Streptomyces liliifuscus: one gene and its partner. The protein of the gene in region 1 interacts with the protein of each later gene in a pairwise test. Links are inferred from orthologs where the notes say so. Each region holds a gene or a part of one and is shown on either strand. Other genes may lie near its edges.

Region 1 (8,239 bases):
CCCGTCGGCGAAGCCGCGTGTGGCGGGCCAGTGCGGCAGCTTCGCGTTGCCCAGCACCATCGACGCCAGATAGACCGCGAGGAAGCCGCTGCCGTGGGCCAGCGCCCCGGCCGCGTACGCCGTGACCGCGATCGCCATCACCGCGATCGGGTAGAGGCCGGAGGCGGGCAGCGCCACATGCCGCAGCCCGTACGCCCCCAGGAAGCCCACCGCGAGACCGATGGCCGCTCCGATGGACAGCTCCAGCGCTATCTCGCCGAGCAGGTGGTACCAGTGCTCCACCGGTCCTGCCATCGAGAACGAGACGACGAGGATGACCACCGGGGCGTCGTTGAAGCCCGACTCGGCCTCCAGAATGCCCGTCACGCGCGCGGGGAGGGGCACTTTCCGCAGCACGGAGAAGACCGCCGCCGCGTCCGTCGAGGACACCACCGCGCCGATGATGAACGCCTGCCGCCACTCCAGCCCGATCAAGTAGTGGGCCGCTGTCGCGGTGATGCCGACGCTCACCGAGACGCCGACCAGCGCCAGTGAGGAGGCAGCCGGCAGCCCCGGTTTGATCTCCTTCCACTTCGTGCCGAGGCCGCCCTCGGCCAGGATCACGACCAGGGCCGCGTACCCGATGACCTGGGTCAGTTCGGCGTTGTCGAAGTGGATGTCGCCGATGCCGTCCTGGCCCATGGCGACGCCGATGCCCAGGTACACGAGCAGGCTGGGGAGCCCGCTGCGCGACGAGATCCGAACCGCTGCCACCGCGACGAGCAGAACGAGCGAGCAAACGAGCAGGAGCTGGTTGAGGTGGTGGACAGTCAGCGGCTGTTTCCCTTCTCGCCGTTCCGAGTGGATCACTTTGACCAGTTGGACCGCTTCGATCGGTTGGATCACCTGGTTCGGTACAACCGTGGCCGGTTCAGCCGGCTCGATGGTTCAACTACTTCGTTACCTTACCTAACTCTTGACGCTTTCTTGACACTCGGCAAGGCAAGATCGAACTCCCGTCCGCCCGGGTTCCCGACTCCGCGTCAAGCCCGAGTTGGCCCTGCGCCTATGGTTGCTCCAGCGCTCAGTCAAATGGACAAGCCCGCCTGCCGCTCGCGTGAGGACAGCAAGGACAGCGATGCCCCCCAACACCACCGCATCTTCCGGTCAAAAGCCCGGCAAGTCCGGCAGGAAGAAGGGGCGCAGAGCCCGTCTGATCCTGATCGTCCTGGTTCTGGCCATTGTCGGCGGCATCGCCTACGGGTCGTTCTGGAGCATCAGCACCGTCCGTGCCTCCTTCCCCCAGACCAAGGGTTCCATCACGCTCGACGGCCTGTCGGGCCCCGTGGACGTCAAGCGCGACGGCTACGGGATCCCGCAGATCTACGCCTCGACCGACGCGGACCTGTTCATGGCGCAGGGCTACGTCCAGGCGCAGGACCGGTTCTACGAGATGGACGTACGCCGTCATATGACGGCCGGCAGGCTCTCCGAGATGTTCGGCGAGAGCCAGGTCGACGAGGACGAGTTCCTGCGCACGCTCGGCTGGGACCGGGTGGCGAAGAAGGAGTACGAGACCAAGCTCTCCGCGGAGACGAAGAAGTACCTGCAGGCATACGCCAAGGGGGTCAACGCGTACCTGAAGGGCAAGGACGGCGAGGACATCTCGCTGGAGTACGCGGCCCTCGGCTTCGCCAACGACTACAAGCCAAAGGAGTGGACCCCGGTCGACTCGGTGGCCTGGCTCAAGGCGATGGCCTGGGACCTGCGCGGCAACATGCAGGAGGAGATCGACCGCTCCCTGATGACCAGCCGCCTGGGTCCCCAGCAGATCGCCGACCTGTACCCGCAGTACCCGTACGACCGGAACAAGCCGATCGTGCAGGAGGGTCAGTACGACAGCGCCACCGGGGAGTACCGGCAGGGCGGCGACACCGGCACGGGTACCGGCGGTACGCAGTCCTCGGCGGGAACCGGGCTCGCTAACAACGCGGAGGCCCCCTCCGGGCTGCAGGGCCAGCTGTCGGGCCTCTACAAGGTGCTCGACGACGTCCCTGAGGCCGTCGGCGTGAACGGCAACGGCATCGGTTCGAACTCGTGGGTCGTCAAGGGCACCCACACCATCACCGGCAAGCCGCTGCTCGCCAACGACCCGCACCTGTCGCCCTCGCTGCCGTCCGTCTGGTACCAGATGGGCCTGCACTGCAGGAGCGTCTCCGAGAAGTGCCAGTACGACGTCTCCGGGTACACCTTCGCGGGCATGCCGGGCGTGGTCATCGGCCACAACCAGTCCATCGCCTGGGGCATGACCAACTCCGGTGCCGACGTCACCGACCTCTACCTGGAGAAGCTCACCGGGAAGGGCTACGAGTACGACGACAAGGTGAAGGCCTTCACCACCCGCGAGGAGAAGATCAACGTCGCGGGCGGTGACTCCAAGACCATCGTCGTGCGGGAGACCAACAACGGACCGCTGCTGTCCGACCGCAACGACGAACTCGTGAAGGTCGGCAAGAAGGCCACCGTCGACAGCGCGGCACCCGACCGCGGTGACGGCTACGGCATCTCCCTGCGCTGGACCGCCCTGGACCCGGGCAACTCGATGGACGCCGTGTTCGCGATGAACAAGGCCACCGACTGGACGGAGTTCCGCAAGGCGGCCGCCCTGTTCGACGTGCCCTCGCAGAACCTGATCTACGCGGACACCGACGACAACATCGGCTACCAGCTGCCCGGCAGGATCCCGATCCGCGGTGAGGGCGACGGCTCGCTCCCCTCGCCCGGCTGGGACTCCAAGTACCGCTGGACCGGTTACATCAAGCAGGCCGAGCTGCCCTACGAGTACAACCCGGACCGCGGCTACATCGTGACCGCCAACCAGGCCGTCGTCGACAAGGACAAGTACCCCTACACGCTCACCACGGACTGGGGCTACGGAACGCGCAGCCAGCGGATCGCCGATCTCATCGAGTCGAAGATCAAGGGCGGCGGCAAGATCTCGACCGACGACATGCGCCAGATGCAGCTCGACAACAGCAGTGAGATCGCCAAGCTCCTGGTGCCCAAGCTGCTCAAGATCGACGTGGCGGACAAGGACGTCCGCGAGGCGCAGAAGCTCCTGGAGGGCTGGAACTACACCCAGGACGCCGACTCGGCCGCGGCGGCGTACTTCAACGCGACCTGGCGCAACATCCTCAAGCTCGCCTTCGGCAACAAGCTGCCCAAGGAGCTGCGGGTCGAGGGCCAGTGCCTGAACGTCGAGCCGATCGACTCCACCGGACCGGCCGACGAGGACCGGCGGGTGCGCGAGTGCGGGCAGCGCGACGCCGACAGCGCGCAGCCGGACGGCGGCGACCGCTGGTTCGAGGTGGTGCGCAAGATTCTCGACGACGAGGACAACGCCTGGTGGTCGGCGCCGAAGACGCGCACCGACAAGGCCGTCGACACCCGCGACGAGCTCTTCAAGCGGGCCCTCACGGACGCCCGCTGGGAGCTCACCGCCAAGCTCGGCAAGGACATCGACAGCTGGAACTGGGGCCGGCTGCACCGGCTCTACCTCAAGAACCAGACCCTGGGCATCGAGGGCCCCGGCTTCCTCCAGTACATGCTCAACCGTGGCCCGTACAACATGGGCGGCGGCGAGGCGGCGGTGAACGCCACCGGCTGGAACGCCGCGGGCGGCTACTCCGTGGTCTGGGTGCCGTCGATGCGCATGGTGGTGAACCTGGAGGACTTCGACAAGTCGAAGTGGATCAACCTCACCGGTGCCTCCGGGCACGCCTACAGCGCCCACTACATCGACCAGACCGGCAAATGGGTCAAGGGCGAGCTGCTGCCCTGGGCCTTCAAGGAGCGGGCGGTCGACGCGAAAACGTCGGACACGCTGGTCCTGAAGCCCTGAGCGCCATCTGAGAACGGCCCTCCACGCACGCGCGTGGAGGGCCGTTTCGCACAACGGGCCCCTACGGACGCGAAGGGGCCTCTACGGAGAGGGCCGGCGGAAGCGGTGCACTCCCGAAGGGGTCACCACCGCGTGCACGGGCCGGTCGTGCGGCTCCTCGGGGACGCGGTCGACCACTTCGGAGTCGTACAGCAGCACCACGAGGGCCGGATCAGCGCCCGCGCGGTCGAGTCGCGCCAGGACCCGGTCGTACGATCCGCCGCCGCGGCCGAGCCGCATCCCGCGCGCGTCCACGGCCAGGCCGGGCAGCAGCACGGCGTCGGCCGCGAGCACGGCGTCCGGGCCCAGGCGCTCGCCCGCGGGCTCCAGGAGGGCCATCTTTCCCCGGTGTTGTACGGAGACCAGCGAGCCCTCTCCGGCGTACGCGCCCCAGTCCAGGTCGTTGTCCGTGAGGAGCGCCGGGAGCAGGACGCGCACGCCGCGCGCGTGGAGTGCGTCGAGGAGCGCACGGGTGCCCGGTTCGCTCCCCACGGACACGTAAGCTGCCACGGTGCGCGCGTGCGCCAGTTCGGGCAGCTCCAGGGCGCGGGTGGCGAGTGCGGCCCCGGTTTCCCGCACGTCATCGGCCGTATACCGGCTTCTCACCGTGAGGAACTCTCGCCGCAACACTCGCTTGCCAGACTCGGGTTCGGGTCCCAGGTGGCTCATAGGCTTGTTCCGTACCCTTCATAATGCGCTCATATGAGAGCGAATTAACCGGAGCCACAGATTCCATACAAAGGCACCGGATATGGTGTCGGGCATGACTCAGGCACACCCCAGGATCAGCAAGGCTGTCATCCCCGCAGCAGGCCTCGGCACCCGGTTCCTGCCGGCCACCAAAGCCACTCCCAAGGAGATGCTGCCGGTCGTCGACAAGCCGGCGATCCAGTACGTGGTCGAGGAGGCCGCGTCCGCGGGCCTCGATGACGTCCTCATGATCACGGGCCGCAACAAGCGCCCCCTCGAGGACCACTTCGACCGCAACTACGAGCTGGAATCGGCCCTTCAGAAGAAGGGCGACGCCGACCGGCTCGCCAAGGTGCAGGAGTCCAGCGACCTCGCCACCATGCACTACGTTCGCCAGGGCGACCCCAAGGGCCTCGGCCACGCCGTGCTCTGCGCCGCCCCGCACGTCGGCCACGAGCCCTTCGCGGTGCTCCTCGGCGACGACCTGATCGACCCGCGCGACCCGCTGCTCAAGCGCATGGTCGACGTCCACGAGCAGTACGGCGGCAGCGTGATCGCCCTCATGGAGGTCGCGCCCGAGCAGATCCACCTCTACGGCTGCGCGGCCGTCGACCTCACCGACGACAGTGACGTCGTCAAGGTCCACGACCTCGTCGAGAAGCCGGCCGCCGCGGATGCCCCGAGCAACTACGCGATCATCGGCCGCTACGTCCTCGACCCCCACGTCTTCGACATACTGCGAAAGACCGAGCCGGGCCGCGGCGGCGAGATCCAGCTCACCGACGCCCTCCAGCAGCTCGCCGCCGACGAGAAGGTCGGCGGCCCGGTGCACGGCGTGATCTTCAAGGGCCGCCGCTATGACACCGGCGACCGCGGCGACTACCTGCGTGCCATTGTCAGACTCGCGTGCGAACGTGAAGACCTGGGCCCGGACTTCCGGACCTGGCTTCGTAGTTACGTCACCGAGGAGATGTAGCAATTTGAGCAGCGCCGCTACCCGCGTCACCGGCCAGGACCACCTCTGGTCGGTGTCCGAGCACCTGGAGGACATCCTCGCGACCGTCCGCCCCCTCGAAGCCATCGAGCTGCAGCTCCTCGACGCCCAGGGCTGCGTCCTGGTCGAGGACGTCACGGTGCCGGTCTCCCTGCCGCCGTTCGACAACAGCTCGATGGACGGGTACGCGGTCCGGGTCGCCGATGTCGCGGGCGCGAGCGAGGAGTACCCGGCCGTGCTCACGGTCGTCGGTGACGTCGCGGCGGGCGAGTCCGAGCTGCTCCACGTGGGACCCGGCCAGGCCGCCCGCATCATGACGGGCGCCCCGCTGCCGCCCGGCGCCGAGGCCGTCGTCCCCGTGGAGTGGACCGACGGCGGCCTGGGCGAGGGCCCCGTCTCCGGGATGCGTGCCCGCAGCGCGTCCCCCGAGGGCGCCTCCGGCCAGGTCCACGTCCACCGCTCGGCACCGGCACGCGCGCACGTGCGCGCCAAGGGCAGCGATGTGAAGGCCGGCGACCGCGCCCTCTCCGCGGGCACGGTCCTCGGCCCGCCGCAGATCGGCCTGCTCGCCGCGATCGGCCGGGGAACCGTCCGGGTGCGCCCGCGCCCGCGTGTGGTCGTCATGTCCACCGGCAGCGAACTGGTCCAGCCCGACGAGCAGTTGGGCACCGGCCAGATCTACGACTCCAACAGCTTCGCGCTGTGCGCCGCCGCCCGTGACGCCGGCGCGATCGCCTACCGCGTGGGCGCGGTCGCCGACGACGCCGAGACACTCCGCGCCACCATCGAGGACCAGCTCATCCGCGCCGACCTCGTGGTCACCACGGGCGGCGTCAGCGTCGGCGCGTACGACGTCGTCAAGGAGGCCCTGTCCTCCGTCGGCGACGAGGACGAGGAGGGCAGCGGCATCGAGTTCCGCAAGCTCGCCATGCAGCCCGGAAAGCCCCAGGGCTTCGGCTCCATCGGCCCCGACCACACCCCGCTGCTCGCGCTCCCGGGCAACCCCGTGTCGTCGTACGTGTCCTTCGAGCTGTTCGTGCGCCCCGCGATCCGCACGCTGATGGGCGTCGAGGACGTCCACCGGTCCATGACCAGGGCGACCCTGCGTACGGACAAGGCGCTGACCTCGCCCGCCGGACGCCGTCAATTCCTGCGCGGACGGTACGCGGACGGGGAGGTCACCCCCGTCGGCGGTGCCGGATCCCACCTGATCGCGGCCCTCGCGCACGCGAACGCGCTGATCGTCGTCCCCGAGTCCGACGAGTCCGTGGAGCCCGGCACCGAGGTCGACGTGGTCCTCCTCGGCTGAAGGCCCCGACTTGGGGGTACCGTGTCGCGCACAACAGGCCCGACCGGGAGCGCCCCAGCCATCATGAGTACGCAGGACCGACTGACCCACATCGACGAGGCGGGCGCAGCCCGCATGGTGGATGTGTCCGAGAAGGACGTGACCGCCCGCACGGCCCGCGCGAGCGGTCGCGTCCTCGTCTCGCCCCGCGTGATCGAGTTGCTGCGCGGCGAGGGGGTCCCCAAGGGCGACGCCCTCGCCACCGCGCGCATCGCGGGCATCATGGGCGCCAAGCGCACCCCCGATCTGATCCCGCTCTGTCACCCTTTGTCGGTGTCGGGTGTCAAGCTTGATCTGTCGGTCGCGGACGACGCCGTCGAGATCCTGGCCACCGTGAAGACCACCGACCGCACGGGCGTCGAGATGGAGGCCCTCACCGCGGTCACCGTCGCGGCTCTCACCGTGATCGACATGGTCAAGGCGGTCGACAAGGGGGCGGTCATCACGGACGTGCGCGTGGAGGAGAAGACGGGCGGCAAGTCGGGCGACTGGAGCCGGGCATGACGGCGACCCCGGCGGCACCTGCCGAGCCGCCGATCGGCGGCGCCCTGACCGCCCCGTACAGCGCGCTCGTCGTGACGGCCTCCAACCGGGCGGCGGCGGGTGTCTACGAGGACAGGGGCGGGCCCCTGATCGCGGAGGGGCTCCTGAAGTTCGGCTTCGCGGTCGACGGGCCCTGGGTGGTCCCCGACGGGGACCCCGTCGAGAACGCCCTGCGGGTGGGCGTCACGGCCGGGTACGACGTCATCGTGACCACCGGCGGCACGGGCATCTCACCCACCGACCGCACCCCCGAGGCCACGCGGAAGCTGATCACGTACGAGGTGCCGGGCATTCCCGAGGCCATCAGGGCGTTCGGAAGAGAGAAGGTGCCGACGGCGGCGCTCTCCCGGGGGCTCGCCGGGGTCGCGGAGAGGACGCTGATCGTGAACCTTCCGGGTTCCACGGGCGGGGTGCGGGACGGTCTCGCCGTCCTCGAACCCCTCCTGATCCACGCCGTCGAGCAGATCCGCGGCGGCGACCACCCCAGACCCGGCGGCAGTGGGGGTGTGAGCTGAACAGCCCATCCTGGCCGGTCGAGCTGGTGGACGGCGATGTGGTCCTCCGGCCCATAAAGCTGCGCGACCAGCGGGCCTGGCGCGATGTGAACCGCCGCAACCGGGACTGGCTGCGCCCCTGGGAGGCGACCATTCCGCCGCCCACGCCGAGCGGGCCGATCGCCCACCGGCCGACCTATCGCCAGATGGTCCGGCATCTGCGCGCCGAGGCGAACTCGGGGCGGATGCTG
Region 2 (3,745 bases), 2.5 Mb from region 1 along the record:
GCCGCGGTGGAGGCGTTCTTCGGGGTCGGGTCCCAGCGGCCCGAGCCGCTCGACATCGACACGGTCCGCAAGGCCTTCGCTGCGGTGTCCTCGCCCGGGCGGCTGGAGATCGTGCGGCGGTCGCCGACGGTCGTGCTGGACGCCGCGCACAATCCGGCGGGGGCACGGGCGACCGCCGAGGGTGTCCGTGAGGTCTTCGACTTCAGCCGGCTGATCGGTGTCGTGGGGTCGAGCGGGGACAAGAACGTACGGGGGCTGCTGGAGGCCTTCGAGCCGATCTTCACCGAGGTCGTCGTCACGCAGAACTCCAGCCACCGGGCCATGGACGTGGACTCGCTCGCCGCGATCGCCGTCGAGGTGTTCGGGGACGACCGGGTGCAGGTCGAGTCCCGGCTGGACGATGCCCTGGAGGCCGCGATCACGCTGGCCGAGGAGGAGGCGGAGTACGCGGGGGCCGGGGTGCTGGTGACCGGTTCCGTGATCACTGTGGGCGAGGCCCGGTTGCTGCTGGGGAGGGGCTGATCCGTGCGTACGCTCTGTGCTTCGACGCTGATCGGTGAGTTCTTCGTCATCGGTTTCGCGGGGCTCGTCGCGATGAAGGATCCCGATCTGTCCATGGCCACGGTCTGGACGGTGAGTGGGGTCGCGATGGTGTTGTGCCTGTTGCTCTGCGGGATGATCACGCGGCCGGGGGGTGTCCAGCTGGGGTGGGCGCTGCAGGTCGTGCTGATCGCCAGCGGGTTCGTCGTGCCGACCATGTTCTTCCTCGGTGCCGTCTTCGCCGCCCTGTGGTGGGCCTCGGTCCACTTCGGCCGCAAGGTGGAGGAGGCGAAGGCGCGGTTCGCCGCGCAGGCCGAGACCGGGGGTAACACGGCGTAGGCGTGATATTCAGCCTCTCCGGCGTCTGAGGAGCGGGGGTTCGGGGGCGGAGCCCCTGAGTCAGGGACGGGAATGGGTAGGGGCGGCGGGGGCGAAAACAGCCGGGTCGGCCGGTATCGGACCGGCCCTCCCCGTAGCAGCTGACGCTGCGTAACACGCACCCGGACACGCCCTGTAGCCTCGGTCATCCGCACATCTGTGACCCGAAGGAGCCACCACCGTGAGCCAGCGCACCCTCGTCCTTCTCAAGCCCGACGCGGTCCGTCGCGGCCTGACCGGCGAGATCATCAGCCGCATCGAGCGCAAGGCCGGCTGGGAGATCACCGCGCTGGAGCTGCGCACGCTGGACCAGGACACGCTGGAGCAGCACTACGGCGAGCACAAGGGCAAGCCCTTCTACGAGCCCCTGGTCGCCTTCATGGCCTCCGGCCCGGTCGTGGCGCTGGTCGTCGAGGGCGAGCGCGTCATCGAGGGCGTACGGGCACTCGCGGGCCCGACCGACCCGATCGCCGCCGCCCCCGGCTCCATCCGTGGCGACTTCGGTGTCATCGTCCGGGAGAACCTGATCCACGCCTCCGACTCCGAGGAGTCCGCCGAGCGAGAGCTGAAGATCTTCTTCCCGGGCCTCGCCTGACCGCTCCCCGACGGACCACCGACCCGCCACACCCCGAGGCCCACACCACTGGCGGGCCGAGGGGTGCGGTGCATGGCACCCGGCGCCGGCACCCGGGAGACTCCCCCAGGCCCCAGGCTGGGACCTGGCTCCATTCCCGGCAGCCCAGGGTCCGGCCTGCCAGGCGTGGGCGCGCCCAGGAGACCGGTTCTGCGCCCGGCAGGCCAGGCTGCCGGGCGCAGTGAACCCGGGCCTGGCAGCCGGGCGGTGGGCGCCCGGGGCACCGGTTCTGTGCCTGGCAAGCCGGCAAACCCGGCAGGCCCAGGCCGCTGGGCGAGCAAGCTTGGGCCCGGGCTCAGCGTCCGGGGTTCAGCGAGCCCAGCCGAGATCCGGGGCTCAGCGAGTCCGGGCCCAGTATCCGGGGCTCAGCGAGCCCAGGCACGGCAAGCCCAGGCCCAGCAAGCCCGGACCCAGAGCCCAAGCCCGGCATCCCGGTGCTCAGCGAGTCCGGGCCCGGCATCCGGGGCCCAGCGAGCCCGGAGCCAGCCCCCGGAGCTCAGCAAGCCCAGACTCAGCACCCGGGCCCGCGAGCCCGGCCCCAGCATCCGGGGCTCTTTGGGCCCAAGCCCGGCATCCCAAGGCTCAGAACCCCGGGCCCAGCAAGCCCGGGCCCAGCAAGCCCGAGCCCGGCAGGCCCAGGCCGCTGGGCCGGCAAGCCCGAGCCCGGACTCAGCCTGCGGGGCTCAGCGAGCCGAGGCGCGACATCCCGGGCCCAGCGCCCGGACCCAGAGCCCAAGCCCGGCATCCCAAGCCCAGCAAGCCCAGACCCAGTACCCGGGCCCCGCGAGCCCAGCCCCAGCCTCCGAGGCTCAGCAAGCCCAGACTCAGCACCCGGGCCCCCGAGGCTCAGTGGGCCCAAGCCCGGCACCCCCAGGCTCAGCAAGCCCAGACTCAGCACCCGGGCCCCCGAGGCTCAGTGGGCCCAAGCCCGGCACCCCCAGGCCCAGCAAGCCCAAGCCCCGCAGCCCAGTCTCAGCAATCTCGGGTCCAAGCAAGCCCAGCCCAGTAGTCCAGGCCCAGCAAGCCCGGGCTAAGCTCCGGCTTCCCAGGTCCAGCAAACCGAAGCCCCGCATCCCAGACCCCGCCGCCCCGCCCCGTCACCCGTTGTTCAGTCCGCACCCACCCGTTCGTCCCGTCGGGAACCCGCTTCACCAGGAATCTTCTGATGTCATGTCAGGCACCTGGGCTTCTGACCTGGGAGCGGCGCACAATGGCTGCTGTCGGTTGGCATATGCGTGGCGATCGAGGGAACGCGTTCCCCCGATGGACCGTCTCCAGAAGCGGGGCGGCACGTCATCTGGTCACAATGGCGAAGACCCTCGCGCGGTGTTCGTGCAGGCGAGACTACGATGGAAGCCTTCACGTCACAGCGCTCACCCTCGCCGACCTAAAAAGCCATCAAAAGCTCCACTTGGGAAGGCCAGACGAATCCTGATGGGGAACTCAATGTCGTTCATCGGCCGTGACATGGCTGTCGACCTCGGGACCGCCAACACGCTGGTGTACGTCAGGGGTCGCGGGATCGTACTCAACGAGCCGTCCGTCGTCGCGATCAACACCAACACCGGTGGCATCCTCGCGGTCGGCGCGGAAGCGAAGAAGATGATCGGGCGGACGCCGGGCAACATCGTTGCCGTGCGCCCGCTGAAGGACGGTGTCATCGCCGACTTCGAGATCACCGAGCGCATGCTCCGCTACTTCATCCTGAAGATCCACAAGCGGCGCTATCTCGCCCGTCCTCGCGTCGTCGTCTGTGTGCCCTCGGGCATCACGGGCGTCGAGCGCCGTGCCGTCATCGAGGCGTCGTCCCAGGCCGGCGCCCGCCAGGTGCACATCATCGAGGAGCCCATGGCCGCGGCCATCGGCTCCGGCCTGCCGGTCCACGAGGCCACGGGCAACATGGTGGTGGACATCGGCGGCGGCACCACGGAGGTCGCGGTCATCTCGCTCGGCGGAATCGTCACGGCACAGTCCATCCGTGTCGCCGGCGACGAGCTGGACAACGCGATCATCCAGCACATCAAGAAGGAGTACTCGCTCCTTCTCGGTGAGCGGACGGCCGAGCAGATCAAGATCACGATCGGTTCCGCGTACGACCTCGACAATGACGAACACACCGAAATCCGCGGCCGGGACCTGGTCTCCGGCCTCCCGAAGACCGTAGTCATCTCGGCCGCCGAAGTCCGCAAGGCG

What was found. The genes of interacting proteins can lie anywhere in the genome.
Region 2: the proteins of JEQ17_RS19775 (region 1) and ndk interact in binary tests that used the Escherichia coli proteins (3 or more experiments, as listed by UniProt). The link is inferred for Streptomyces liliifuscus from one-to-one orthologs.

The regions. Positions count from the first base shown.
Region 1 is NZ_CP066831.1:4,685,965-4,694,203, reverse strand. The notes cover bases 2,776-5,732. They hold JEQ17_RS19775 (5-formyltetrahydrofolate cyclo-ligase), read right to left. Parts: upstream 4,589-5,732; coding sequence 3,962-4,588; downstream 2,776-3,961. Other genes in these bases: glp (molybdotransferase-like divisome protein Glp), read left to right, coding at 5,590-5,732; galU (UTP--glucose-1-phosphate uridylyltransferase GalU), read left to right, coding at 4,683-5,585; JEQ17_RS19780 (penicillin acylase family protein), read left to right, coding at 2,776-3,880. Outside these bases: JEQ17_RS19785 (potassium/proton antiporter), read right to left, coding at 1-849; more of JEQ17_RS19780, read left to right, coding at 1,118-2,775; more of glp, read left to right, coding at 5,733-6,912; cyclic pyranopterin monophosphate synthase MoaC, read left to right, coding at 6,976-7,455; JEQ17_RS19755 (MogA/MoaB family molybdenum cofactor biosynthesis protein), read left to right, coding at 7,452-8,009; JEQ17_RS19750 (GNAT family N-acetyltransferase), read left to right, coding at 8,036-8,239. UniProt on the Escherichia coli protein: Involved in the removal of 5-formyltetrahydrofolate.
Region 2 is NZ_CP066831.1:7,141,110-7,144,854, forward strand. What follows is about bases 1-2,806. They hold ndk (nucleoside-diphosphate kinase), read left to right. Parts: upstream 1-1,099; coding sequence 1,100-1,513; downstream 1,514-2,806. Other genes in these bases: folC (bifunctional tetrahydrofolate synthase/dihydrofolate synthase), read left to right, coding at 1-522; JEQ17_RS30780 (DUF4233 domain-containing protein), read left to right, coding at 526-879. Also shown: JEQ17_RS30790 (rod shape-determining protein), read left to right, coding at 2,999-3,745. UniProt on the Escherichia coli protein: Major role in the synthesis of nucleoside triphosphates other than ATP. The ATP gamma phosphate is transferred to the NDP beta phosphate via a ping-pong mechanism, using a phosphorylated active-site intermediate.